Regions from separate parts of the Streptomyces daghestanicus genome, predicted to be linked through region 3. Evidence: riboswitches for the same ligand, from Rfam matches in the RefSeq annotation. Region 3 holds a riboswitch; each other region holds the start of a gene.

Region 1 (6,951 bases), on a different contig from region 3:
ACCGTCGAGGACGTGTCCGTCGAGGAGGTCGCTCTCGACTGCGACCTCAAGGACGACCTCGGCGTCGACTCGCTGGCCCTGCTGGAACTCGTCGCCGCGATCGAGGACCGCTGGCAGGTCCAGGTGCCGATGGACGAGGCGGCCCGGCTGAGCACGGTCCGTGAGATCGTCGACCACCTCTCCTCCGTGGTGCCCGCCCCGGCCGGCGGCGCCGCGTGAGCCGAGGCAACCGGGCCGCCCCGCCCCGCGACGGGCGGGCCGCCGTCGTCACGGGGCTCGGCATGACCACGGCGCTGGGCGGTGACGCCCCGTCCACCTGGTCGGCGCTGCTGGACGGCGCCTGCGGGGTGAGGAGCCGCGACTACGGACCGCCCGACGGGCCACCCCAGGTCTACCTCGCGGCGCCCGCCGCCGTGGACCCGGCGTCCGGGCTGTCGCCGGTGAAGGCCGGGCACTGCGACCGTTCCGCGCAGTTCGCCCTGGTCGCCGCGCGGGAGGCGCTGCGCGACGCCGGTCTGCCGGACGACCGGTCCCTGGCGGGCGGCGCCTCCCGGGTCGTCGTCATCGTCGGCGCGGGGCTGGGCGGGCTCCTCAGCATCCTCGACCAGAACCGGCGGCTGGAGACCGGCGGCCCCGGCCGGGTCAGCCCCCGGGCCGTCCCGGTCATGCTGCCCAACCACGCCGCCGCCGAGGTCGGCCTGATGGTCGGCGCGACGGCCGGGGTGCACACCCCGGTCAGCGCCTGCGCCTCCGGCGCCGAGGCCGTCGCCCAGGCCCTCGCCCTGATCCGGGAGGACCGTGCCGACGTGGTGGTCGCGGGCGGCACGGAGGCCGGTCTGCACCCGCTGGTCTTCGCCGGCTTCGCCCGGCTGCGCGCCCTGTCGCAGCGGTGCGGCGAACCGGAACGGGCGTCCCGGCCGTTCGACCCCGGCCGCGACGGCTTCGTGATGGGTGAGGGCGCCGGAATGCTCGTACTGGAGAGCACCGGGCACGCCGCGGCCCGCGGCGCCCGCGTGCACGCCCGGCTGAGCGGCGCGGGCATCAGCAACGACAGCCACCACGTGGCCCAGCCGGCCCCCGAAGGGGCGGGCTGCGCCGCCGCCGTCACCGCCGCCCTCGACGACGCCGGCCTCCTCCCGGAGGACGTCCGGCACGTCAACGCGCACGCCACGTCCACGCCCGTCGGCGACCTCTGCGAGGCACAGGCGCTGCGCACGGCCTTCGGCGGAGCGCTGGACGACGTGGCGGTCAGCGCCACCAAGGCGGCCTTCGGGCACACCCTGGGCGCGGCCGGCGCCATCGAGGCGGTCACCACCGTCCTGGCCCTGCGGGAGAGAACCGCACCGCCCACCCGCAGTCTCGACCGCGTCGACCCGGCGATCGAGCTGAACGTGGTCGGCCGCGTCCCCGAACCCCTGCCCGCCGGGCCCCTGGCGGCGGTCAGCACGAGCATGGGGTTCGGCGGGCACAACGTGGCGCTGGCCTTCACCGCCGCCCCGTGAGCGCGGGCGTCCCCTCGGCGCCGGCGCGGACCGTGCTGATGTGCCCGGGACAGGGCGCCTACCTCCCCGGCGCCCTGCGCCACCTGCGGGAGGTGCCCGCCGTCGCCGGCGTACTGGCGGCGGTGGACGCGCACGCCCCGGACCGCGCCGGCACCGTCCTGCCGGTGGCCCGGCTCCTCACCGAGGCGGACGCCCCCGGCCCCGAGGAACTGGTGCGCGCGGACCCGCTCGGCTTCGACCTGGCCACGTACGCCGCGGTGGTCGCCGCCGGGACGGTGCTGCTCGACCTCGCCCGCGCCCGCGTCGACGCGGTCCTCGGCCACAGCGTCGGGGACCTCGCCGCGCTCACCGTGGCCGGCGCCCTCACCGTGGGCCAAGGGGTGCGGCTGCTGCGCGTACGGGACCGGCTGCTGCGCGGCGCGGCCCTGCCGGCGGCCGGCATGGTGGCCACCGACGCCGGCCCCGGCCGGGCGGAACACCTGATCCGCGCCCAGGGCACGGCACAGGTGCGGATCGCCGCCCACAACGCCCCCGCCCAGGTGGTGCTCTCCGGCCCCGACAGCCAGCTCGCGCGCCTGGCGGACGCCCTGCGGGACGACGGGCACCGGGTCACCCGGCTGGCCAGCCGCACCGCCTACCACCATCCCCTGCTCCAGGAGGTGCACCGTCACTTCCGCGGCCTGCTGCGGGCCCAGCCGGTCGCCCGGCCCGCCCTCCCGGTGCACACCACCGCCGGGCGCTGGGCGTCGACCCCCGCCCAGTTGCGCAGTACGGCCGCCGCCCATCTCACCGAACCCATGGCCCTGCCCCGCGCCCTGCGCGTCCTGCGCCGGGCGGGCTTCACCACCTACATCGACAGCGGCCCCCGGGCCCTGCTGAGCGCCCTGGTCAAGGCCGGCCTGCCCGGCTGCGCCACCGCCGCGCCGCTGCGCACCCCCGTCGGCGCCGACCGGATACGGCAGCGGCTGGCCGCGGTGGTCCCGCCCTGAGCGGACCGCCGCACCGGCCCCGGACCGGGGCTTGGTACCCTGCCGGGGCCAGTCACGCCACCTCGGTGGTCAGGGAATCCGGTGCGAATCCGGAACTGACGCGCAGCGGTGAGGGGGACGGGCGGGGCACTGATGCCACTGGGACACACCGCGCGGGCCACAGCGCCGGCGGTGCACCGTCCTGGGAAGGCGCCTCGTCCGGACGAACCCGAGTCCGAAGACCTGCTGGCACCTCCGCGCTCCCGCGCGGAGGTCGACCGTAGGCCAGGCTCCGCGTCCAGAGCCCCGACACCCGAGGCATGCCCGTGCTCCGCTCCACCCCCCGTCCCGCCGCGCTCCTGTGCGTGTCCCTGCTCCTGCTCACCGCGTGCGGCACGTCCGGCGCGGCCGGCCCGTCCGGTGCCAAGGGAACCGCCGCGTCCGCCGGTTACCCCGTCACGATCGAGAACTGCGGCCACCGCGTCACCCTGGAAGCGCCGCCCGAGCACGCCGTCTCCCTCAACCAGGGCAGCACCGAGATCCTGCTCTCCCTCGGCCTCGCCGGCCGGCTCGCCGGCACCGCCACCTGGACCGACCCCGTCATGAAGGGCCTGGAGAAGGCCAACGCCCAGGTGCCCCGCCTCGCCGACAACAACCCGTCCTTCGAGAAGGTCCTGGACGCCGGCCCCGACTTCGTCACCGCCTCGTTCGTCTCCACCCTCGGCACCGGAGGGGTCGCCACCCGCGAGCAGTTCGAGAAGCTCGGCGTGCCCACGTACGTCTCCCCGTCGGACTGCTCCGCCGGGAAGGACAACGACAGCGGCGGCGACGGCTCCCGCAGCACCCCGCTCACCCTGGACACCGTCTACCGGGAGATACGCGACCTGGCGCACGCCTTCGGCGTCGACGAACGCGGCGACGCGCTGGTCGCCCGGCTGCGGGAACGGGTGCGCACCGCCACCGAGGGACTGGACGCCTCGGGTGTCTCCCTCATGTACTGGTTCGCCAACTCCCAGTCGCCCTACCTCGCCGGCTGCTGCGGCGCACCCGGCGCCATCACCCGCGCGGTGGGCGCGCGGAACGTCTTCTCCGGCACCCATGACGAATGGCCCCAGATCAACTGGGAGACCGTCGCCGACCGCGACCCCGACGCCATCGTCCTCGGCGACCTCTCCCGCAAGTCCCAGACCGCCGAGACCGCCGCGGCCAAGATCAGGTTCCTGGAGACCAACCCGGCCACCCGCCATCTGACGGCGGTGCGCGAGAAGCGGTACATCCTGCTCAGCGGGCAGGCGATGAACCCCTCCGTCCGCACCGTCGAGGGCGTCGAGCGGGTGGCCGCGGGCCTGCGGGACCTCGGGCTCGCCAAGTGACCGGTATACGCACCCCGTTGCTCACGGCGGCCGGACTGGCCGCGCTGGCGGTGTCGGTCGCCGTGGCCGTGACCATCGGGCCCGCCGACATCTCCACGGCCGACGTCTGGTCCTCCGTCGCCGCCCACCTCGGACTGGGCGAGAGCGGCCTCGCCCCGCTGCGCGACGGCATCGTCTGGGACCTGCGCATGCCGCGCACCCTGCTGGCCGCGGTGTGCGGCGCCGGCCTCGCGCTGTGCGGGGCGGTGATGCAGTCCCTGCTCCGCAACCCGCTGGCCGACCCGTTCGTCCTCGGGGTGTCCTCGGGCGCCTCCACCGGGGCGGTCGCGGTGATCGTGCTCGGCGTGGGCGGGGGAGCGGTGTCGCTGTCGGCCGGGGCGTTCCTCGGCGCCCTGCTCTCGTTCGGACTCGTCCTGCTGCTCAGCCACACCCTCGGCGGCAGCGTCGACCGGGTCGTGCTGTCCGGGGTCGCCGCCATGCAGCTCTTCTCCGCACTCACCTCGCTCACCGTGCTGACCTCGGCGGACGCGGAGACCACCCGGGGCGTGATGTTCTGGCTGCTGGGCTCGCTCACCGGCGCCGGCTGGACCGACGTCCTGCTGTGCGCCGGGATACTCGTGGCCGTACTGGTCGTCTGCCTCGCCCACTCCGCCACCCTGGACGCCTTCACCTTCGGCGAGGAGGCCGCCGCGAGCCTCGGGGTCCGGGTGGCCCGCGCCCGGCTGGTGCTGCTGTGCGCCACCGCGCTGCTCACCGCCGCCCTGGTCAGCTGCGCCGGCGCCATCGGCTTCGTCGGCCTGGTCCTGCCGCACGCCACCCGCGCCCTCACCGGCGCCGCGCACGCCCGGCTGCTGCCGGTGACCGTGCTGACCGGAGCCGTCTTCCTGGTGTGGGTGGACACCCTCGCCCGTACCGTCCTCGACCCGCAGGAGATCCCGGTGGGAGTGGTGACGTCCCTCATCGGTGTGCCCGCGTTCGTGGTCGTGCTCTACCGGGGCCGGAGGCCCGCGTGACCGTTCCCGAACCGCCGGACGCGTCCGGGCTGCGCGCCGACCGGGTGAGCCGGCGGGCCGGCGGCCGGCTCGTCGTCGACGGTGTCACCCTCGCCCCCCGCCCGGCCGAGACGGTCGGCCTGCTCGGCCCCAACGGCTCGGGCAAGTCCACCCTGCTGAGACTGCTCGCGGGTGTGCTCCGGCCCTCCGCCGGCGTGGTCACCCTCGACGGCTCGCCCCTGACCGGCCTCGGCCGCCGTACCGCCGCCCGGCGCGTCGCCACCGTCGAACAGCACGCCCACACCCAGACCGAACTGACCGTCCGTGACGTCGTCGCCCTCGGCCGCGTCCCGCACCGCCGCCCCTGGTCGCCGGTCTCGCCCGAGGACGCGCGTGCCGTCGCCGCCGCCCTGGACCGCACCGGCCTCACCGACCGGGCGGGCCAGTCCTGGCACACCCTGTCCGGCGGGGAACGCCAGCGGGCGCAGATCGCCCGCGCCCTCGCCCAGGAGCCCCGCGAACTGCTGCTGGACGAACCCACCAACCACCTCGACGTCCAGCACCAGCTCGACCTGCTGGAACTGGTGGTGAGCCTGCCGGTCACCACGGTCGTCGCCCTGCACGACCTCAACCTCGCGGCGATGTACTGCGACCGCGTCCTGGTGCTCCGCGAGGGCCGCGCCGTCGCCGGGGGCGCCCCCGGCGACGTCCTCACCCCGGACCTGATCGAGACGGTCTACGGGGTGCGCGCCGAGGTCACCGACGGCCCCGGTCACCCGGTCATCCGCTTCCTGCGGCGGTCCCCGCGCCCCGTGACGCCGTCCGGCTGATCCTCACGCCGGACCGGTGAGGTACCGGTGCAGCATGGCGACGAGTTCGTCCTCCAGCCGCCGGGTGCCGATCGGGTCGGGCGCCGCGCAGACCTTGTGGACCACCAGCTCCACCGTGGTCACGGTGAGCCGGGCGGCGGCCTCCACATCGGCCACCCGCACCTCGGGGTGGTTCTCGAACAGCTCCTGGGTGTGCCGGAAGCGCTCCTCCTCGTACGCGTTCACCCTGGCGATCAGCTCGGCCGACCGCGGGGTCTCCTCGGCCATGACGCGCAGCAGCCGCGGGTCGTCGACGTGGTTCTCGATCGCGGCCCGGACGAACTCCCGGAGGATCTCCTCCAGCGACTCGGGCAGGCCCTCCGCGAGGCGGCGGCCGACGCTCGCCTCGCCGGCCTCCAGGTGCCGGGTCACCAGCTCCACCAGGATCGCGTCCTTGTTCGGGTAGTACTGGTACAGCGAACCGATCGAGACCCGCGCCCGTTCCGCGATGCGGTTCGTGGTGCCCGCGGCGTAGCCGTACTCCTCGAAAACGTGAGCAGCCGCCTCCAGGATGCGCTGCCGGGTCAGCTCCGCCCGGAGCTGACGGGGCTGTTTACGTGGGGCGAGTCCGCGTCGGCCGGATGTCATGGCACCTCCTGGCGGGGCGTGCGAAAGCGAGTAGCGAACGACCTGAGTAATTGCTCACAATACTGGCATGACCTGCGGCGGAACCGTCAAGGACGGCTTCTGTCCCGCCTGCTGCGGAAGGACTCCCATGACGCGTGCCGCCACCCGCCCCCGACCCCTGGGCCCGGCCGGGGTCCGCGCCCGGCTCGGTGAGCCCGACGCCATGGTCGCGGCGAAGAAGACCGACCGCCTCGACGCGTACCACCGCCGGTTCATCGCCCACTCGCCGTTCCTGACCATGGCCACGGCCGACGCCAGGGGGCGCGCCGACTGCTCGCCCCGGGGCGACTACCCCGGCTTCGTGAAGGTCCTCGACGACCGCACCCTGGCCATTCCCGACCGGCCCGGTAACAAGATCGCCGACTCCTTCTCCAACCTGGCCGAGAACGACGGCGTCGGTCTGCTCTTCCTCGTCCCCGGCGCGCGGGAGACGCTCCGCGTCAACGGCCGGGGCAGGCCCACCGACGAACCCGACGTCCTGGCCCGGATGGAGACGGAGGCCAAACGGCCCGCACTCGCCGTCGTGGTGGAGGTGGAGGAGGTGTACTTCCACTGCGGACGCGCGCTCATCCGGTCCCGGCTGTGGGACCCCGCCACCCAGGCCCTCGCCGGCGAACTGC
Region 2 (6,951 bases), 740 kb from region 3:
GGCGGCCTCGGGGGCCGGCTGCGCCCGGGCGGCGCGGGCGATCCGGGTCGCCGGGCGCGAACGCAGGTAGTACGTGGTCTTCAGGCCCCGTTTCCAGGCGTAGGCGTACATCGAGGAGAGCTTGCCGATGGTCGGCGTCTGGAGGAACAGGTTCAGGGACTGCCCCTGATCGAGGTAGGGGGTACGGGCGGCGGCCAGGTCGATCAGGGCGCGCTGCGGGATCTCCCACGCGGTGCGGTACAGCCGGCGGACGTCCTCGGGGAGCCAGCTCATGTCCTGGACCGAACCGCTCGCCTCGCGCAGTGCCTCCCGGGTGCGGGCGTCCCAGGTGCCGAGCCGCTTGAGGTCCGCCACCAGGTAGGGGTTGACCTGGAGGAACTCGCCCGACAGCGTCTCGCGCTTGAACAGGTTGGACACCTGCGGCTCGATGCACTCGTAGGCGCCCGCGAGGGAGGCGATGGTGGCGGTCGGGGCGACGGCGAGGAGCAGCGCGTTGCGCAGCCCGGTCCGCGCGACGCGCTCGCGCAGGGCGGTCCAGCGCTCGGGCCAGGTGGGGGAGACCCCGTAGTGGTCGGGGTGCAGGACCCCGCGGGCGGTCCGGGTCTTCTCCCAGGCGGGCAGCGGGCCGTGCCGCTCGGCGAGGCCGGCGGAGGTCTCGTACGCGGCGAGCATGATCCGCTCGGCGATCCGGGTGGAGAGGTCCAGTGCCTCGGGGGAGTCGAAGGGCAGGCGGAGCGTGAAGAAGACGTCCTGGAGGCCCATCACGCCGAGGCCGACGGGGCGCCAGCGGCCGTTGGACCGGGCCGCCTGCCCGGTCGGGTAGTAGTTGATGTCGACGACCCGGTCGAGGAAGGTGACGGCGGTGCGGACGGCCGCGTCCAGCCGCTCCCAGTCCAGGGTGCCGCCGGTGACGAAGGCGCCGAGGTTGACCGAGCCGAGGTTGCAGACCGCCGTCTCCCCGTCGTCCGTGACCTCCAGGATCTCCGTGCAGAGATTGGACGAGTGGATGACGTGTCCGGGCTCGGCGGTCTGGTTGGCGGTGCGGTTGGCGGTGTCCTTGAAGGTCATCCAGCCATTGCCGGTCTGCGCGAGGGTGCGCATCATCCGGCCGTACAGCTCGCGGGCCGGCAGGGTCCTGCGGGCCAGGCCCGCCGCCTCGGCCGCCCGGTAGGCCGCGTCGAACTCCGCGCCGTACAGGTCGGTCAGCCCGGGGACGTCGGAGGGGGAGAAGAGGGACCAGTCGGCGTCCGCGTCGACGCGGCGCATGAACTCGTCCGGGACCCAGTGGGCGAGGTTGAGGTGGTGGGTGCGGCGGGCGTCCTCACCGGTGTTGTCCCGCAGTTCGAGGAACTCCTCGATGTCCGCGTGCCAGGTCTCCAGGTAGACGGCGGCGGCCCCCTTGCGCCGGCCGCCCTGGTTGACGGCGGCCACGGAGGAGTCCAGCGTCTTCAGGAACGGGACGATGCCGCCCGACTGCCCGTTGGTGCCGCGGATCAGGGAACCCCGGGCGCGGACGCGGGAGTAGGCGATGCCGATGCCGCCGGCGTGCTTGGAGAGCCGGGCGACCTGGTGGTAGCGCTCGTAGATCGAGTCCAGGGCGTCCCCGGGGGAGTCGAGGAGGTAGCAGGACGACATCTGGGGGTGCCGGGTGCCGGAGTTGAACAGGGTGGGGGAGGACGGGAGGTAGTCGAGGCGGCTCATCAGGCCGTACAGCTCGGCGACCTCGTCGAGGGAGCGGGGGGACTCGTCGGCGGCGAGGCCGGCGGCGACGCGGAGCAGGAAGTGCTGGGGCGTCTCGATCACCTTGCGGGTGAGCGGGTGCCGCAGCAGGTAGCGGCTGTGCAGGGTGCGCAGGCCGAAGTAGCCGAAGCGGTCGTCGGCGGCCGGGTCGGCCAGCGCGTCCAGGCGGGCCGCGTGCCGGCGGACGAAGCCGGCCGTGCGGTCGGCGATCAGGCCCTCGCGGTGGCCGGTGGCGACGGACCCGGTGAAGGAGGTGACGCCCTGGGAGGCGGCCTCGGCGCGGATCGACAGGGTCAGCAGGCGGGCGGCCAGCCGCGAGTAGGCCGGGTCCTCGGAGATCAGGCCGGCCGCGGCCTCCGTGGCCAGTTCCCGCAGTTCGGCGTCCACCTCGGGGGCGGCCCCGGACGCGGACCGGCCGCGCAGCGCGGCGGCGGCGACCCGGCCGGGGTCGGTGTCGGGGAGGTCGGCGGTCAGCTCGGTCAGAGTGCGCAGCAGGGCGGCACCCGGGCCGTCCCCGTCGGTGCCGGCGGTTGTCGCCGGGGCACCGGCTGGAGCGGTGGGTGTCGCGGTGGGTGTCGCCGGGGCGTCGGCTGGCGCGATGGTCACGTGGGGCTTTTCCCTCGCTCGGCACGGGGCCTGGCGGAGGGCAGGGGCAGCTCACGAGCGCGCGGTGCGGCGTCGCGTCCACCGGCCCATTCCACGAGGCCCGGACGTCAGGCGCCCGGACCGGATGGCCGGGCGCGCCGTCGGCAGGTACTCGGACTGGACCGGCGTGCGTGCGCACGCGGTACACCGTTGCGGGACAGTTCCGGATTCGCACCGGATTCCCCTGCGGCGACAGCGAGCATGAGCATACATGTTGTGCCGTGTCGCCGGAGTGGGGCCAGATGTTGTGTCGGGGGCGGGGTGAGATGGGGCGGGGTGAGATGGGGTGGGATGTGGGTGTGGGTGGGTGCGGGCCGCCGGTGTGGGTGGGTGTGGATGTGGGTGCGGGCCGCCGGTGTGGCTCTCGCCGGCGGCCCGCTTCGGGTTCGTCCCGGTTGTCCGCGCAGTTCCCCGCGCCCCTTCGGGGCGCCTCAGTGGGAGGTGCCTGCTGTGGCCGGAGGCAGTTCGGTCCGGACGCCCGGGTCGCCCGCGTCGGCCGTGTAGTCCTCGGGGCTGGTCTCGTCGATGCCGTCGGGGGCCTTGGCCGCCCTCAGGACGACGGTGAGGACCACTGTCACCAGCACGTTCAGCACGAACGCCGTGAGGCCGATGTAGCCGATCTCGCCGATGCCCGGGATCTCCTTCGAGGAGCCGCCGAAGTGCGCCTGCGTCGGCGAGGCGACGCCGTACGCGGCGAGCGTGCCGTAGACCATGCCGACCGCCCAGCCGGCCAGCAGCGCCCAGCGGTGGAACCAGCGGGTGAACAGGCCGCCGACCAGCGCCGGGAAGGTCTGCAGGATCCAGATGCCGCCGAGCAGCTGGAAGTTGATCGCGACCGTCTTGTCCATGCCGAGGACGAAGACCAGCGCGCCGACCTTCACCAGCAGCGACACCAGCTTGGAGACCTTGGTCTCCTGCTCCGGCGTGGCGTCGGGCCTGATGAAGTCCTTGTAGATGTTGCGGGTGAACAGGTTGGCGGCGGCGATGGACATGATGGCCGCCGGGACCAGCGCGCCGATGCCGATCGCCGCGAAGGCCACGCCCGCGAACCAGTCCGGGAACATGTCCTCGAAGAGCTGCGGGATGGCGAGCTGGCCGTTGCTCACCTTGATGCCGGCCGCGATCGCCATGAAGCCCAGCAGCGCCAGCAGACCCAGCATCAGGGAGTACAGCGGCAGGATCGTGGTGTTGCGGCGGATCACCTCGCGGCTGCGCGAGGACAGCGTCGCGGTGATCGAGTGCGGGTACATGAACAGCGCCAGGGCGGAGCCGAGGGCGAGCGTGGCGTACGTCCACTGGCCGCTGTCGGGCGGGGTGACGCCGCCCGCCCCCGCCGCCTCGAACTTCTCCCCGGCCGCCGCGAAGATGTCGTCGAAGCCGCCCAGCTTGATCGGGATGTAGATGATGGCGACCGCGATCACGAGGTAGATCAGCGTGTCCTTCACGAACGCGATCAGCGCGGGCGCCCGCAGCCCCGACGAGTACGTGTACGCCGCCAGCACACCGAAGGCGATCAGCAGCGGCAGGTCCTTGATGAACCAGTTGGTGTCCTCGCCACCGCCGACGCCCATCACGTCCAGCACCGCCTGGATGCCGACGAGCTGGAGCGCGATGTACGGCATCGTGGCGAGGATGCCGGTGACGGCGACCGCCAGCGACAGGCCCTTCGAGCCGAACCGGCCGCGCACGAAGTCCGAGGTCGTCACGTACCCGTGCTTGTGCGAGACCGACCACAGGCGGGGCAGGAAGGTGAAGATCAGCGGGTAGACCAGGATCGTGTACGGCACCGCGAAGAAACCGGACGCGCCCGCCGCGTAGATCGCCGCCGGGACGGCCACGAAGGTGTACGCCGTGTAGAGGTCGCCGCCCAGCAGGAACCAGGTGATCCAGGTGCCGAACGACCGTCCGCCCAGCCCCCATTCGTCGAGGCTGGCCTCGTTCTCGGCCCGGCGCCAGCGCGCGGCGAGGAAGCCCATGGCGGTGACCAGCACGAAGAAGAAGATGAAGACGGCGAGTGCCACGCCGTTCACGCCGCCGTTCACTTGGCCGCACCCCCCTGCGGGGCACGCCGGGCGCGCTGGTCGCGCTGCCACAGCTTGTACGCGATCACCGTCAGCGCCGTCGAGACCAGCACCCACGCCATCTGGTACCAGTAGAAGAACGGGATGCCGATGAAGGCCGGGTCGGTCTTCGCGTAGGAGCCGACCCACAGCATGGCGACGAACGGTGCGACGAGGCAGATCCCGATGACCACGCGCACCGGCGTCACCACCGGCCCTCTGCTCGTTTGCGGTGCTTGCGACATGCGGCGGCTCCGTCCCCTGGGCGATCACCTCTGTAATGCGGAGGCAATCTAGGTGACGGTTACACGACAGCGGAAGCCCTTGTCCGTATATCGGTCCGTGAGATCCCGGTCCGCCCGGGGCCCCGGTGCCCGCTCAGTCCTGGGGCCGCTTCAGCCGCGCCACGAACTTGTAGCGGTCGCCCCGGTACACCGACCGCACCCACTCCACCGGCTGCCCGGTCCGGTCCAGGGAGTGCCGGGAGAGCATCAGCATCGGCAGGCCGACGTCGGTGCCGAGCAGCCCGGCCTCGCGCGGGGTGGCCAGCGAGGTCTCGATGGTCTCCTCGGCCTCGGCGAGATGGACGTCGTAGACCTCGGCGAGGGCGGTGTAGAGGGAGGTGTACTTGACCAGGGAGCGGCGCAGCGCCGGGAAGCGCTTGGCGCTGAGGTGGGTGGTCTCGATGGCCATCGGCTCCGCGTTGGCCATCCGCAGCCGCTCGATGCGCAGCACCCGGCCGCCGGCGGTGATGTCGAGGAGCGCGGCGATGCGGTCGTCGGCGGTGATGTACCCGATGTCCAGCAGCTGGGACGTCGGTTCCAGACCCTGGGCGCGCATGTCCTCGGTGTACGAGGTGAGTTGCAGCGCCTGGGAGACCTTGGGCTTGGCGACGAAGGTGCCCTTGCCCTGGATGCGCTCCAGCCGGCCCTCGACGACCAGTTCCTGGAGGGCCTGGCGGACGGTGGTGCGGGAGGTGTCGAACTCGGCGGCCAGGGTGCGCTCGGGCGGCACCGGGGTGCCGGGTGCCTGCGTGCGCACCATGTCCAGCAGGTGCTTCTTCAGGTGGTAGTACTTGGGCACGCGCGCGGTACGGACGTTCGCCCCACCCTCGTTCTCCGCACTGCTGACGTCGGTGCTCATCTCCGCCTTCCCGGCTCCGGGTGCCGTCGCGGCCGACGTTCCCCGTCGGCCACGGCTCACATCGTGGCACGGCTCGGCACCGGGTGGTCCCGCACGCTCCGTGACTCCCTCTGTATACCTCCGGGGCCCCCGTTGGTCTAGTCCACCGCGCCGTCAAGACCCGGTGGTACGCGCGTCCGGACGGCCTTCGGGCCGGAGTCGGCGGCTGTCTGGTACGGGCGTGGACGGGGCTCGATCCGCGGCCCGCGAAATGGAGGAACCCTGCATATCTCGGTCGCATCACGGAGGCCCGGCGGGTGGTGGAACACCCTTGACAGGCTTATTGGTCTGGGCCAGTCTCCCCCTACTGGTCTACACCATTGGTCCAGTCCCGGCCCCAAGGGCGGTCACGCGTCGGCGAGTTACCGCGGGGAGGCAGGGGGGTTGTGGCATCCCTGAGGAGGGTGGCGTGAAGCGCAAGCTGATATCCGCGATCGGTGTCGCGGGCATGATGGTCTCCATCGCGGCGTGCGGGGGCGACGGCGGAGACAGCGAGGCCGGGACGAAGGGCCAGACCCTCACCGTATGGGTGATGGACGGCTCCTCCCCGGACCAGTGGCAGAAGGACCTGGGCGCCGCCTTCGAGAAGCAGACCGGATCGAAGGTCAAGTTCGAGATCCAGCAGTGGAACGGCATCCAGCAGAAGCTGACCACCGCCCTCTCCGAGGAGAACCCGCCGGACGTCTTCGAGATCGGCAACACCCAGACCCCGGCCTACGCCAAGACCGGCGGCCTCGCCGACCTCGGTGACCTCAAGTCGGAGATCGGCGGCGACTGGACCGAGTCCCTCAACGCCTCCTCCATCTACGAGGGCAAGCAGTACGCGGCCCCCTGGTACTTCGCCAACCGCGTCGTCGTCTACAACAAGAAGGTCTGGGCCGAGGCGGGCATCAAGGACACCCCGAAGACCCGGGACGAGTTCTACGACGACCTGAAGACGATCGGCGACAAGACCGACGCCGAGCCGATCTACCTGCCCGGTCAGAACTGGTACCACTTCGTCGGCCTGGTGGTCGGCGAGGGCGCCGAACTGGTCAAGAAGGACGGCGACAAGTACGTCTCCAACCTGGACGACCCCAAGGTCGCCGCGGCGATGGAGACCTACAAGAAGTTCCAGGACCTCTCCGACGCCCCCAAGGACAAGGACGAGGCCACCCCGCAGCAGGGCGAGGTCTTCGCCAAGGGCAACGTCGGCGCCTTCATCGGCATGGGCTGGGAGGGCGCCACCGCCATCCAGGCCAACCCGAAGATCGAGCAGGACCTCGGCTACTTCACCATCCCGGGCGCCACGGCCGGCAAGCCCGAGGGCGTCTTCCTCGGCGGC
Region 3 (6,951 bases):
ACCTCGAAGTCCAGGCCGTCCAGGACGACGGGACCGTCCTCGTAGGCGAAGGACGCGCCCCGCAGGGCGAGCGGTACCGGTTCGCTCATGTCAGCGGCCCCCGCAGCGCGAAGGCCAGGGCGGCCAGCAGGCCGAGGAGCGCGACGCTGCCCGCCGTGAACCGCGCGGACACGGCCGCCTGCGGCACCAGCACCCGCAGGGTGCCGTCGTAACCGCGTCCGGCGAGGCCGGTCTGCAGCCGCGCCGCCCGGTCGAAGGCCCGCACGAACGCGGTCGCGCCCAGCCCGCCCAGCGAACGCCACGCCGCCGCCCGTGTGGTGTGGCCGAGCCGCGCCGCCTGCGCGGCCCGCACCCGGCGCACGGAGTCCAGCAGCAGGAAACTCATCCGGTACGTCACCAGCGCGACGTCCACGACCGGCGCCGGCACCCCGGCCCGCACCAGCCGGGGCAGCAGATCGGACAGGGGGGTGGTGAACGCGAACAGCAGCACCCCGAGGGAGGCCGCCGAGGTCCGCAGCAGCAGCTCGCCGGCGTGCGCCGGTCCGCCGGGCGCCCACCCCGCGAACCCGTCCCCGCCACCGACCCGCACCAGCAGCGGCAGCGCGCCCGTCACGGAGAACCCCAGCGGCACCCGGTACGCCCGCCACAGCCGCCGCGCCGGCACCCGCGCCGGGCCGAGCAGCACCACGAGCGCCGTCACCAGCACCAGGGCGGCGCCCGGCCAGGCGGGCAGGCCGACGGCGAGCACGGTCAGGCCCAGCCCGAGCACGGCCTTGTCCACGGGATGCCGGCGGCGCCACGCGCTGGCGTGCGCCGCCGCGTCGATCGGCAGCACTCAGTCCCCTTCGCCCGCGGTCCGCGCCGCCCCGGCCCGTTCCGCCCCTTGCCGCCGGCCCCGCCGCAGCCCGAAGTAGTAGGCCAGCACCCCCGCGCCGAGCGCCGCCTGCACGGCGAACAGCGCCGACTCGATCTCGCCGGACGGCGGTTCGTACAGCGGCGAGAACCACGGCTCGTAGTCCGGGTCGATCTCCGTGATCGCCGTCTCCGCCTCGGCGTCGGCCCCGGCGAACGGCTCCTCCTTGTGGTCGCCGAGCCCGAACACCAGCGGGGCCACCGCGAGGACGGCCACCGCCAGCAGCAACAGCACATTGATCCGTGTGTTCCGCTTCACCGTGCCACCGCCGCCCGCTCGCCGGTACGGGCCACCAGCACGCCCAGCCGGGTCAGTTCGCCCTCACTGGACCGCACCAGCAGCCGCATCACCAGCACCGTCAGCAGGCCCTCGCTGACCGCCAGCGGAACCTGCGTGACCGCGAAGATCGACCCGAACTTGCCCAGCGCGCCCCAGAACCCGCTGCCCGGGTCGGGGAAGGCCAGCGCGAGCTGGACGCTGGTCACGCAGTACGTGGCGAGGTCGGCGACGAACGCGCCGCAGAACACCGTGACCATCAGCGGCACGTCCAGGCGGCGCAGCAGCCGGTAGACGCCGTAGCCGGCCCACGGCCCGGCGATCGCCATGGAGAAGACGTTGGCGCCGAGCGTGGTCAGCCCGCCGTGTGCGAGCAGCAGCGCCTGGAACAGCAGCGTGATCGTGCCGAGCACCGCCATGACCGGCGGCCGGAACAGGACGGCCCCGAGCCCGGTGCCGGTGGGATGGGAGCAACTCCCGGTCACCGAGGGCAGTTTCAGGGCGGACAGGACGAACGTGAAGGCCCCGGCGGCACCGAGGAGCAGGGTGCTCTCGGGATGCTCGCGGACCTCACGGGTGAGGGAACGTACTCCGTGGACGACGAACGGCGCGGACGCGACACCCCAGGCGATCGCGTGCGCCGGAGGCAGAAAGCCCTCGGCTATGTGCATGACTCGGCAGACCCTCTCCAGCACCTCGTGGATGGACGACGCGCCTTGGCCGGTCTCCTGGCTGGCGGGTACCACCGCCCGCACTCCGCCTTCCCGGGTCCGAGGACCCAGTGGCTGCCCCCTGGCGAGGGGCCGGAGCCGGACTTCCCGATCACAGTGGCGAGGGCCGCACCGGTTTCGCACCGATTTCCCGTTCACCAAGGCGTGACGACCGTAGTGCTCCGGCCGGTACGGTGACAAGCGCGCCCGGCGTGGTCACCGTCGGTCACGGACCGCCATCCGGCCCGGTCCGTCAGCCGCGGCCGCCCGTCCGGCCGAGGACCACACTGCGCACCCGCTGGGACAGCGCGGTCGCGGCGGCCGTCAGGAAGACGAACGTGTAGCCGATCTGCACGACGGTCACCACCCGCGCCGCCTGCCCCCGCGGGGTGATGTCCCCGTAGCCGACGGTGGCCAGCGTGACCACGGTGAAGTACAGGCCGTCCACGCGGGTGCGCAGCCCGGAGAACTCGCCGGGCTGTCTGGCGAGGGCGTAGTACGCGGCGGCGAAGACGTGCACGGACAGGACCATCAGCAGCGCGATGGCCAGCCCCGGCCGGGTCCCGGGGCGCTCGGTCAGGACGTGGCGGACCTGGCGCAGCAGCAGCCCCGCCACACAGGTGAGCAGCAGCCCGAACACCGTCCAGCTGAGCACCGGCCGCCCCGGCCCCAGATGGTCGAGCGGCAGCACGAAGTACGCCGTGACGACGACCGCCGCGACGGCCGTCCGCGTCACCCAGGGACGGGCCGTCCGCCACCCGGTCACCGCGCCGCCTCCTCCGGGGGCGGGGGCCGCCGTACGAGCTGCGCGACCAGGAACGAGACGACCGACGCCGTCACGATCAGCGGCATCTGGCCGTGGGCGTCCTTCCCGGTCAGCAGCACCGCGAGCACCGCGCTGGCCAGCGGCAGCCCGGTCACCGCCGCCCCGGCCGCCGCGATGCCGAGCGCGAGCGCCGGGGCCGTGCCGAATCCGGGCAGCCCGGCGCAGGCCAGCGCCGTCGCCGTGCCGAGCAGCACCGCCGGGAAGACGGGGCCGCCGCGCAGCGCGCCGAGCGCCACGCCCCAGGCCAGCCCCTTGCACACCACCAGCGCGACCAGCGCGCCCACCGGCCAGGTGTGCGGACGCGCGGCCAGGTCGGCGAGGGCGGCCTGTCCGGACAGCGCGGCCTCGGCCGGGGAACGCCCGGTGACCAGGGCGTACGCGCTGAGGCACACCCCGACGAACACCGCGCACAGCACCGTCCGCACGGCCGTGCGCCGGCGCGTCCAGGAGACCGTGCGACGGCCCAGCGCCCGCCCCAGCGTGATCAGGGCGCCGATCAGCGCCGCGACCGGCAGCCCCCACAGGAAGTCCGCCGCGTCCGGACCGGCCGGCGGCGGTACGCCGGGCAGGGCGAGCGCGCCGATCCTCAGCCCGGTCCAGTCGCCGAAGCCGGTGAAGACCAGCGCCCCCGCCGCGCTGGCCAGCAGACACGGCAGCAGCAGCGCGACCATCCGGGTGCCGCCGAGTCCGGCGCCCTCGATGAGCAGCACCGCCGCGACCACCGGACCGCCGAGGATCGTGGAGATGGCGGCCGTGGAACCCGCCGTCGCGAGGACCGCGCGCGCTGCCGGACCGGGCCGGGCCGTCCGGGAGACCGCCAGCAGGGCCAGCCCGCTGCCGACCGCCATCAGCGGGGCCTCCGGGCCGAGGACCACCCCGAGCGGCAGCGTCGCCAGCGCGGCCAGCACCGCTCCGGGCAGCGCCCTCGGGCCCACGGGCGCGCCGCCCAGCCCGTCGACCGGCAGATGGCCCCCGCCGCCCGGCATCCGGGTCACCACCGGGGCCAGCAGCAGCCCCGCGAGGAGCAGTGCGGGCAGCGGCCACCACCAGGGCGGGCGGTCGTACCCGGCCGCCTCGGGCAGCGCCGTCCACACCCAGTGCTGGAGCTGGTGCTGGAGGCCGACGAAGAAGAAGCAGGCGAGCGCGATCGGCACGCCCAGCAGCACGCACAGCAGCAACAGCCGCAGATAGCCGCGGTCGAGCACGGTCTGCCGCAGCGACCGCCCGGCCGGGGGCCCGGCCGCGTCCGCGGGCGTGGTCATGGGGTCCTCCGCCGCGTTCCGCCTGTGTGTGCGGCCAGTCAAGGCGACACCGGGCCCGGCCGCACGTTCTGCGCCATAAACCCCCCTTCGCTCCGTTCACCCGTTCGGCGTCCCCCGCGTGGTCCCCGGGCCCGGCCCGCCGGACGCTCGGAGCAACCGCGAGGAAAGGACCCGCCCATGACCCAGCACGCCGCACCGTCCCCCGCCCGCACCTCCGGCCGGCACCGAGGCTGGGTGACCGGGGGCGTCGTCTTCGCGGGTGTCCTGATGCTGGTCAACGGCGCCCTCGCCGTGCTCCAGGGCATCGCCGCGATCGCCGAGGACGACGTGTACGCCCGCATCGGCACCTACGTGTACGAGATGAACCTCACCGGCTGGGGCGTCGTCCACGTCGTCCTCGGCGCGCTGCTCCTGGTGACCGGCTACGGCCTGCTCAAGGACATGGCCTGGGCGCGCTTCGCGGGCATCGCGCTGGCCTCGCTCAGCCTCGTCGCCCAGTTCCTGTTCCTGCCGTACGCCCCCGTCTGGTCGGTGATCCAGATCGCCATCGACGTCTTCGTGATCTGGGCGCTGGCCAGCCGTCAGGACGAGGCCGACCGCACGGTCTGAGGCGGACCCGGGCCGTGGCGCGGGCCGGCGGCACGGCCGGCGCCACGGCCCGGCCGGCGCCGCCCTACGATGCTCCTTCACGCCCGGCATGTGCGCGAGGGGCGTCGCGGTCCGTGTCGCTGTTGGGCCGAACGGGTGACTTGGCGTAAGAATTGGCTGGTGCAGGCATTGAAGGCGAGTCGGAGCGGGGGGAGCCGGTGAACGGTCACGACGTCACCGATGAACAATGGGAGGGGCTCGCCCAGGTCGTTCCGTTGCGTGGACGCGACGCCTGGCCGTCCTCGGTGGGCCATCGCGCCCTGCCGGAGGCGGAGACCGAGGCCCGGCGGCGTTTCGTGGTGATGCGGGTCAATGTGTTCGCGGACGCCCGCGAGGTCGCCGAGACGCTGATGGCGGGCATCCCGGTGCTGCTGGACCTGACGGGCGCGGAGACCGATGTCGCCAAGCGCGTCCTGGACTTCAGCACGGGGGTCGTCTTCGGCCTCGCCAGCGGCATGCACCGGGTCGACCGGAACGTGTTCCTGCTCACACCGGCCGGCACCGAGGTCACCGGTCTGATGGAGAGCGCCGGGATGTGACGGACCGGTGAGCGGCGACCCCCAGGACGTGCCCCCGGCCGTCCCCTCGGACTCTCCCGCGGACGTTCCCCCGGACGTGACGGCGCTGCGGCGCCGCCTCGCCGAGTTCGCCGCCGCGCGGAACTGGCAGCCGTACCACACCCCGAAGAACCTCGTCGCCGCGCTCAGCGTGGAGGCGGCCGAACTCGTGGAGATCTTCCAGTGGCTGACACCCGAGGAGTCGGCCCGGGTGATGGACGACCCCGGCACCGCGCACCGTGTGCGGGACGAGGTCGCCGACGTGCTGGCGTATCTGCTGCAGTTCTGCGAGGTGCTGGACATCGACCCGCTGGCCGCGCTGGCGGCGAAGATCGACCGCAACGAACAGCGGTTCCCGGCACCGGACCCGCCCGCTCCGTAATCACTCAACGTGAAGGAAGGGCCGCCCGAAACCGAATTGTTGTCCAGAGATTTCCGTCTTCCTCTGGCTTTTCGCGACCCTTGCCCTCACTCTGGGTAGTGGACAACGGGGTAAGTGGACAACGGAGTTCGGGCGGACGCGTGACGAGCGCGTCGGGACAGACGGGGACGGCCCATGGACGCGGTGCGGCTCATCGTGGCGAGCAGACGTGCCCTGACCGCCGGCGGCGATGTGCCGCACATGCTGGCGGAGGTATGGCAGGCGCAGGCCCTGGCCCAGGCCATAGGGAGCCGCCTGGCGGTCCTCGGGCCGGCCGCGCTGCGCGGCGAGGCGCTGGGACTGACCGAGCTGGCGGGGCGCGGCTGCGGTGTGCTCGGTACCCCCGAGCTGCCCGCGGGTGAGCTGCGCGCCGCCCAGCTCACCGAACTGGGCGACGCCCGCCAGACCCTGGTGCGCCTGGGCACCCTCCTCGCGGAGACCGGCATAGCCCTGGTCGCCATCGCCTGCGCGGTGGACGACGAGGGCACCTACTGGCAGTGTGTGGAGGCCATCGACGCGGCCGACGAGTCCCGGGACCGGGTCCTGCACATGCTGGGCCGGCTGGCGGAGGAGGACGGCGTCCCGGCCCGGGAGGCGGGCTGACGGCGGGGCACGGGCCGTCCCTGCGCACCGGGCGGCGGCGGAGCGTGCAGGATGGAAGGCATGGATCTCCGCATCTTCACCGAGCCCCAGCAGGGGGCCACCTATGACACCTTGCTCACCGTCGCCAAGGCCACCGAGGACCTCGGCTTCGACGCCTTCTTCCGCAGCGACCACTATCTGAAGATGGGGTCCGCGGACGGACTCCCCGGCCCCACCGACGCGTGGATCACCCTGGCCGGGCTCGCCCGCGAGACCAAGCGCATCCGCCTCGGCACGCTGATGACCGCCGGCACCTTCCGGCTGCCCGGCGTACTCGCCATCCAGGTCGCGCAGGTCGACCAGATGTCCGGCGGCCGGGTCGAACTCGGCCTCGGCGCGGGCTGGTTCGAGGAGGAGCACAAGGCGTACGGCATCCCCTTCCCCAAGGAGAAGTTCGGCCGCCTCGAGGAGCAGCTCGCCATCGTCACCGGCCTGTGGGCGACGGAGGCCGGCCAGACCTTCGACTTCCACGGGAAGTTCTACGACCTGACCGGTTCGCCCGCGCTGCCCAAGCCGGCCCAGTCCAGGGTCCCCGTCCTCATCGGCGGCCACGGCGCCACCCGCACCCCGCGCCTCGCCGCCCGGTACGCGGACGAGTTCAACATCCCGTTCGCCTCGATCGAGGACACCGAGCGCCAGTTCGCGCGGGTCCGGGCCGCCGCCGAGGAGGCCGGGCGCGGCGCCGACGCGCTGACC
Region 4 (6,951 bases), on a different contig from region 3:
GCGCCGGGACGGCCGCGCGGTCCCAGTCCCGTGCCTCCATGCCCTCCGCGACCCGCCGGCACAGCTGCTCCAGCAGGTCGATCGCGTCGGCGCCGGTCCGCGCCGGGCCGTCCACCAGCCCGGTCAGCTCCGCCGGCACCTTCACCGGGGCGCCCGGCTCGGCCAGCAGTTCCTTCTCCACCAGCCCGAAGTGCGCGGCCAGCGCGGCCCGCAGACCGGGCAGCGCGTTCGCCTGCCCGCCCCACACCTGGGAGGCCCGCAGCACCGCGAGGACCAGGTTGACGCGGGGCTCACCCTCCGGGCCGCCGCCCAGGACGTGCAGGCCGTCGCGGATCTGCACGTCCTTGATCTCGCACAGATAGCCGTCGATGTGCATGACGAACTCGTCGAACGCGTCGTCGTCCGGCTGGTCGTCCACGTGCAGGTCGTGGTGGAGCTCCGCCGCCTTGACCAGCGTCCAGATCTGCGCGCGGACCGCCGGGGCCTTCGCCGGGTCCAGGTCGGAGACGAGCGCGTACTCGTCGAGGAGCTGCTCCAGCTTGGCCAGGTCGCCGTAGGTGTCGGCGCGGGCCATCGGCGGCACCAGGTGGTCCACGACGGTGGCGTGACCGCGCCGCTTGGCCTGGGTGCCCTCACCGGGGTCGTTGACGATGAACGGGTAGATCAGCGGCAGCTCGCCCAGCACCGCGTCCGGCGCGCAGCGGGCGCTCAGCCCCAGCCCCTTGCCGGGCAGCCACTCCATCGTGCCGTGCTTGCCCATGTGCACGATCGCGTCGGCGCCGAAGCTGTTCTCCAGCCAGCGGTAGGCCGCGAGGTAGTGGTGGGAGGGCGGCATGTCGGGGTCGTGGTAGATCGCGATCGGGTTCTCCCCGAAGCCGCGCGGCGGCTGGATCATCACGACGACGTTCCCGAACCGCAGGGACGCCAGCACGATGTCGTCGCCGTCGACGTACAGCGAGCCCGGCGGCTCCCCCCACGCCTCGGTCATGGCGTCCCGCAGCTCCGGGTCGAGCTTCTCGAACCACGCGCGGTAGTCGGCCAGCGGCACCCGCGCCGGGGCCGCCGCCAGCTGGTCCTCCGTCAGCCACTCCACGTCGTGGCCGCCGGCCTCGATCAGCCGGTGGATCAGCTCGTCGCCGTTGTCCGGGTACCCGTCGACCGCGTACCCGGCCGCCCGCAGCGCGTCCAGCACCCGCACCGCCGACGCCGGGGTGTCCAGGCCCACCGCGTTGCCGACCCGCGAGTGCTTGGTCGGGTACGCCGTGAAGACCAGCGCCAGCTTCTTCTCCGCGTTCGCCTTGTGCCGCAGCACCGCGTGCCGTACGGCGATCCCGGCGACCCGCGCGGCCCGCTCGGGGTCGGCCACGTACACCGGGACCTCGTCGGCGCCCTGCTCCTTGAAGGAGAACGGCACCGTGACCAGCCGGCCGTCGAACTCGGGGATCGCGACCTGCATCGCCGCGTCCATGGGGGAGAGGGCGGCGTCGGACGCCTCCCAGGCCGCCCTGGACGAGGTGAGGCAGAGCCCCTGGAGCACGGGGACGTCCAGGTCGGCCAGCGCCCCGATGTCCCACGCCTCCTCGTCGCCGCCCGCCGACGCCTGCGAGGCGTGCGTGCCGCCGGCCGCGAGGACGGTGGCGACCAGGGCGTCCGCCCGGCCGAGCAGCTCGTACAGCCCGGCGTCGGCGCCGCGCAGCGAACCGCAGTACACCGGGAGCGCGTTGGCGCCCCTCGCCTCGACGGCGTCGCACAGGGTGTCCACGAAGGCGGTGTTGCCGCTCAGCTCGTGCGCCCGGTAGAAGAGCACGCCGACGGTCGGGCGGCCCTCGACGTACGGGCGTTCGCCGTGCACGCCGTACTCCGGCATGGCACGCGGCCCGTCGAAGCCCTCGCCGGTCAGCAGCACGGTGTCGGAGAGGAACCGGGCCAGCTGGGCGAGGTTCTCCGGGCCGCCCTCGACGAGGTAGCGCAGCGCCTCGGCCACCACGCCGGCCGGCACCGACGACTCGGCCATCAGCTCCGCGTCCGGCACCGACTCGCCGCCGAGCAGCACCGTGGGGATGCCCGACGCCTTCAGCGCGGCGAGCCCGTCCTCCCAGGCCCGCTTGCCGCCCAGCAGCCGGACGACGGCGAGGTCGGCGCCCTCGACCAGGGCGGGCAGCTCCTCGCGGACGTCGACGCGGGTCGGGTTGCCGATCCGGTAGGCGGCGTCCGACGCGCGGGCCGCCAGCAGGTCCGTGTCGGCGGTCGACAACAACAACACTGTGCTCATGCGGGCGCTCCCGGTGGAATGAAAGGCAGTCCTTGTGGCGCGCCGGACTCGATGAGCCGCCACAGCGCGTCCGTGTCCGCGTGCTGTTCGATCAGGTCGCCGAGCCGGTCGAGCTGCTCCTCGCGCAGCGCGGCGAAGCTCGTGGCCGGGGCCGGTACGAAGCGGCGGCCCGCGGCGGCGGCCACCTCGCGCAGGAACGCCCGCCGGAACCCGTCCGACTCCAGCGAACCGTGCCAGTGCGTGCCCCAGGTCTGGCCGACCCGGCACCCGTCCAGGAAGGGGGCGCCGCCCATGACCTCGGCGACGCCGTGATGGATCTCGTACCCCTCGACGGGTTCGCCCAGGGCCGTGCCGACCGGCCGGGTGAGCGTCTTCTCCGCCGCGAACCGCACGCGTACGGGCAGCAGTCCGAGCCCGTCGACGTGCCCGGCGCGCGACTCGACGTCGTCCTCGATGTGCTCCCCGAGGAGCTGGAAACCGCCGCAGATGCCGAGGACGGGCCGCCCCTCGGCGGCCCGGCGCGCCAGGGCGTCCGCGAGCCCCCGCTCGCGCAGCCACGCCAGCGCCCGGACCGTCCCCCGGGTGCCCGGCACGATCACCAGGTCCGCGTCGGCCAGTTCCTCCGGCCGGTCCACGAACCGCACCACGACGCCCGGTTCGGCGGCGAGCGCGTCGACGTCCGTGAAGTTGGACATCAGCGGCACCGCGCAGACCGCGATCCGCAGCACGTCCTCCCCGACGGGGGCGGTCACCCGGGACTCGCGGACCGCGCCCCGCAGGGACACCGCCATCCCGTCCTCCTCGTCGATGCCGAGCCCGTGCCGGAACGGCAGCACGCCGTACGTCCGCCGCCCGGTGAGGCCGCGGAGCATGTCGAGGCCGGGTTCCAGCAGGGAGACGTCCCCCCGGAACTTGTTCACCAGGAACCCGGCGACCAGCGCCTGGTCCTCGGGCGCGAGCAGCGCGACCGTGCCGAAGAAGGACGCGAAGACGCCCCCTCGGTCGATGTCGCCGACCACCAGCACGGGCAGCCCGGCGCCCCGGGCGATCCCCATGTTGACGATGTCGGTCCGGCGCAGGTTGATCTCGGCCGGGCTGCCCGCCCCCTCACAGATCACCGCGTCATACGTGCCCCGCAACTCGGCGAGACAGTCGAGGACCGTGCCGAGCAGCTGCCGCTGCCGCCCGCCGTGGTAGCCGCGGGCGGTCATCTCCCCGACCGGCCTGCCGAGCAGCACGACCTGGCTGCTGCGCTCGCCACCGGGCTTGAGCAGCACCGGGTTCATCAGCGCGGTCGGTTCGACCCGGCACGCCTGGGCCTGCATGGCCTGCGCCCGCCCGATCTCCGCGCCCTCGCGGGTCACGAACGAGTTGAGGGACATGTTCTGCGCCTTGAACGGCGCCACCTTCACGCCCTGCCGGACCAGCCACCGGCAGATCCCGGCGGTCACGACGCTCTTCCCGGCGTCGGAGGTGGTCCCGGCGACGAGCAGCCCCCCACCGTTCACGCTCCACGTCCTCTCATCAGCACTCCCGCGCCCGCGCACACGCCGAGCGCGAGCAGACCCACGCGCCGCGACAGCCGTACCGCCCGCTCGACGTCCGCGACCCGGACGGCCCGCCCGCGCGCCCCGTTGAGCACCGGCCGGTGTTCGACCCGCCCGCCGTACGCCAGCGTCCCGCCGAGCCGCACCCCGAGGGCGCCCGCGAACGACGCCTCCACCGGGCCGGCGTTGGGACTCGGATGCCGCCCGGCATCGGCCCGCCAGGCCCGTACGGCACCCCGCGGGTCGTCCCCGGCGAGCACGGCCAGGGCGGCGGTCAGCCGCGCCCCCGGCCAGCCGGCCACGTCGTCGAGCCGGGCGGAGGCCCAGCCGTAGCGCCGGTGGCGGGGCGACTTGTGCCCGACCATGGCGTCGAGGGTGTTGACCGCCCGGAAACCGAGCAGTCCCGGCACCCCGGCCACCGCTCCCCACACCAGGGCGCCCACCACCGCGTCGGAGGTGTTCTCGGCGACGGACTCCACCACGGCCCGCGCGATCCCGTCGGCGTCCAGCGCCCCGGGGTCCCGGCCGCACAGGTGCGGCAGCCGCTCCCGGGCCGCCTCGACGTCCCCGGCCGTGAGCGCCCGGCCGATCGCGCGGGCCTCCCGGGCCAGCGAGGTCCCGCCGACGACGGTCCAGGTGGCGGCGGCGGTCAGCGCGACGGAGGCGGCGGGGGAGCGGCGTACCGCACGGGCGGCCACGGCGCCCAGGGCGACGGCGCCACCGGCGCACACGGCGGTGTGCAGGGCGCCCGCGCCCCGGTGGTCACGCCACAGCACTCGTTCCACGGCACCGGCGGCGCGGCCGAACACGGCGACCGGATGCCCGCGGCGGGGATCACCGAGGAGCAGGTCGCCGAGGAGGCCGGCGGCGGCGCCGTACGCGAAGACGCGTTCGGCTCGCACGGGGGATCAGCCGGTCACACGGCGGTCGGGAGAGGCGGACCTGCGTTCGCAACGGCAGCCGGGCATCGCGTTATGTCCTCACTCAGGGTGTCCACGCCCTGGTTCGACGAGACCGGCGGTGAGAGTTCCTGGCTCCCGGGGACCACTCCCCGGTCACAGTGGCGGGACCGCGCCGGATTCGCACCGGGCTTCCTCTCCTGCCGCCGTACATGGCCCCGGAAGTCCACCACGCCCCGAGAACGCCCGTCAACTTGCCGTTGACCTGGGCGGGGGCGATGTGCCGAGGTCCACACGGCCGACGGTCCGTCAGCGACGCCGGAGCACCGGCGGGCACGGGGAGGGATCGGGCGGCTGATGGCGCGCACGGCGAACCGCCCCGTGCGGAGGCCGGCGGGTACCGGTCCGGACGGGGCGGGCGAGGGCCGGGCGCGTGCCGCCCGCCGCGGGCGGCTCAGGCCACGCTCGGACGGCTCAGGCCACGATCAGATAGATGCCGTACGCCACCGCCGCCGCGCAGGCCGCGAAGCAGGCGTACGCGCCGGTGACCGCGAGGGCCGCGGAGCCGCCCCGCGCGGCGGCCCGCTCCTGGCGGGAGAGGCCGGCGATGCCGAGGGTGAACAGGGCCACCAGGGCGACGGTGGCCACGAGGCCGACCCCGAAGACGGAGCCGAGGGCTGCCCAGTCGATCTTCATGCTTCTCTTCCTCGGGCGTCAGACGGAGGTGGCGGCCGGACGGGCCGGGGCGTCGGGAGCGATGTCCTTCTGGGCGGGGAAGGCGGCCGCGAGGCCGTCGGCCGCCGGCACGCCCGCCGGGGGCGGGGCCACGGCGGCCACCGCCGCCGTCACCACGCCGGCAGGTTCCGGTTCGTCGGGGGCGGTGACGTTGGTGTGGTCGACGACCTCGCGCCGGGAGATCCGCCAGATCGCGAAGCTCGCGGCGACCAGCGCGACCGCGATCAGCGCCGTGCCCCAGTCGCCGAGGCCGCAGACCCACTCGGCGAACGCGGCGACCAGGGCCGCGGCCGGCAGCGTCAGCCCCCAGGCGACGAACATCCGCGTCGCCGTGGACCAGCGCACCACGCCGCCCTTGCGGCCCAGCCCCGCGCCCATCACCGCACCCGAGACCGAGTGCGTGGTGGAGAGGGAGAAGCCGAGGTGGGAGGAGGCCAGGATGACCGTCGCGGCGCTGGTCTGGGCGGCGAAGCCCTGCTGCGGTTCGAGGTCGGTCAGCCCCTTGCCCATGGTGCGGATGATCCGCCAGCCGCCGAGGTAGGTGCCGAGCGCGATGGCGAGGCCCGCGGAGAGGATGACCCACACCGGCGGGTCGGAGTCGGGGGCGAGGGCACCGCCCGCCACCAGGGCGAGGGTGATGATGCCCATGGTCTTCTGCGCGTCGTTCGTGCCGTGCGCCAGCGAGACCAGGCCGGCCGAGGCGATCTGGCCGACGCGGTAGCCCTTCTCGGCGGCCTTGCCGTCGGCCCCCCGGCTCATCCGGTACGACAGCCGGGTGGCGACCAGCGCCGCGACGCCCGCCACCACCGGGGCGGCGACCGCCGGGAGCAGCACCTTGGTGACGAGGACGTCGCCGTGGACCGCGCCGACCCCGGCCGAGGCGATGGCGGCACCGATCAGGCCGCCCATGAGGGCGTGCGAGGAACTGGACGGCAGCCCGACCAGCCAGGTCAGCAGGTTCCAGAGGATCGCGCCGACCAGGGCGGCGAAGATGACCTCGGGACGGATGCCGGTCTCGTCGACGAGACCCTTGGAGATCGTGTTGGCGACCTCCACGGAGAGGAAGGCGCCCACCAGGTTCAGCGCGGCGGACATGGCCACCGCGACCTTGGGCTTGAGCGCACCGGTCGAAATGGTGGTGGCCATCGCGTTCGCGGTGTCGTGGAAACCGTTCGTGAAATCAAACGCGAGTGCGGTCACCACCACAATCGCGAGGATCAGCGAGAAGCTTTCCATTTACCCAGGCAATCGTTCGAGGTCATTGGCTGCTCGACCGTAGGTAACCAGGGTGAACGGAAGATGAACTGAGGGGGGCGCGGTGGTGTCCGGAATCGGGGCCACCGGAACCCGCCTCCGCCGGCCCCGGGCCCGGAGGGCCGGTTTCCGCCTCGGGGCGCCCCGCCCGCCTGGCAGGATCACCGCAGCGCCGCCGGCCGGCGGCGGGAACCACAGGGGCGTACGGGACGCCCCGGGAGGAGGCGGGGCCGTGCAGGAGTCC

Evidence for each region. Region 3 has a riboswitch for cobalamin ahead of Sdagh_RS10565 (energy-coupling factor ABC transporter permease). Riboswitches for the same ligand answer to the same signal wherever they lie in the genome.
Region 1: it holds a riboswitch for cobalamin, as region 3 does, so the genes downstream of both, Sdagh_RS35115 (ABC transporter substrate-binding protein) here and Sdagh_RS10565 (energy-coupling factor ABC transporter permease) in region 3, are expected to answer to the same signal.
Region 2: it holds a riboswitch for cobalamin, as region 3 does, so the genes downstream of both, Sdagh_RS13795 (ribonucleoside-diphosphate reductase subunit alpha) here and Sdagh_RS10565 (energy-coupling factor ABC transporter permease) in region 3, are expected to answer to the same signal.
Region 4: it holds a riboswitch for cobalamin, as region 3 does, so the genes downstream of both, Sdagh_RS00725 (cobalamin biosynthesis protein) here and Sdagh_RS10565 (energy-coupling factor ABC transporter permease) in region 3, are expected to answer to the same signal.

Annotation. Positions count from the first base shown of each region.
Region 1 covers NZ_BNDX01000018.1:573,701-580,651, forward strand. Annotated here, with positions in the region: gene Sdagh_RS35100 (acyl carrier protein) at 1-219, shown strand, start outside; gene Sdagh_RS35105 (beta-ketoacyl-[acyl-carrier-protein] synthase family protein) at 216-1,502, shown strand; gene Sdagh_RS35110 (ACP S-malonyltransferase) at 1,499-2,491, shown strand; cobalamin riboswitch at 2,524-2,735, shown strand; gene Sdagh_RS35115 (ABC transporter substrate-binding protein) at 2,797-3,843, shown strand; gene Sdagh_RS35120 (FecCD family ABC transporter permease) at 3,840-4,856, shown strand; gene Sdagh_RS35125 (ABC transporter ATP-binding protein) at 4,853-5,665, shown strand; gene Sdagh_RS35130 (TetR/AcrR family transcriptional regulator) at 5,669-6,292, opposite strand; gene Sdagh_RS35135 (MSMEG_1061 family FMN-dependent PPOX-type flavoprotein) at 6,420-6,951, shown strand, end outside.
Region 2 covers NZ_BNDX01000008.1:984,493-991,443, reverse strand. Annotated here, with positions in the region: gene Sdagh_RS13795 (ribonucleoside-diphosphate reductase subunit alpha) at 1-2,346, opposite strand, end outside; cobalamin riboswitch at 2,472-2,594, opposite strand; gene mctP (monocarboxylate uptake permease MctP) at 2,817-4,427, opposite strand; gene Sdagh_RS13785 (DUF3311 domain-containing protein) at 4,424-4,690, opposite strand; gene Sdagh_RS13780 (GntR family transcriptional regulator) at 4,824-5,588, opposite strand; gene Sdagh_RS13775 (extracellular solute-binding protein) at 6,037-6,951, shown strand, end outside.
Region 3 covers NZ_BNDX01000008.1:242,805-249,755, reverse strand. Annotated here, with positions in the region: gene Sdagh_RS10580 (energy-coupling factor ABC transporter ATP-binding protein) at 1-89, opposite strand, end outside; gene cbiQ (cobalt ECF transporter T component CbiQ) at 86-835, opposite strand; gene Sdagh_RS10570 (energy-coupling factor ABC transporter substrate-binding protein) at 836-1,171, opposite strand; gene Sdagh_RS10565 (energy-coupling factor ABC transporter permease) at 1,168-1,860, opposite strand; cobalamin riboswitch at 1,891-2,077, opposite strand; gene Sdagh_RS10560 (potassium channel family protein) at 2,153-2,665, opposite strand; gene Sdagh_RS10555 (chloride channel protein) at 2,662-3,987, opposite strand; gene Sdagh_RS10550 (DUF7144 family membrane protein) at 4,165-4,596, shown strand; gene Sdagh_RS10545 (cell division protein SepF) at 4,794-5,174, shown strand; gene Sdagh_RS10540 (nucleotide pyrophosphohydrolase) at 5,203-5,574, shown strand; gene Sdagh_RS10535 (DUF6099 family protein) at 5,749-6,216, shown strand; gene Sdagh_RS10530 (LLM class F420-dependent oxidoreductase) at 6,277-6,951, shown strand, end outside.
Region 4 covers NZ_BNDX01000002.1:132,040-138,990, forward strand. Annotated here, with positions in the region: gene cobN (cobaltochelatase subunit CobN) at 1-2,272, opposite strand, end outside; gene Sdagh_RS00720 (cobyric acid synthase) at 2,269-3,780, opposite strand; gene Sdagh_RS00725 (cobalamin biosynthesis protein) at 3,777-4,721, opposite strand; adenosylcobalamin (AdoCbl) riboswitch at 4,842-4,918, opposite strand; gene Sdagh_RS00730 (hypothetical protein) at 5,193-5,414, opposite strand; gene Sdagh_RS00735 (inorganic phosphate transporter) at 5,433-6,689, opposite strand; gene Sdagh_RS00740 (class II aldolase/adducin family protein) at 6,940-6,951, shown strand, end outside.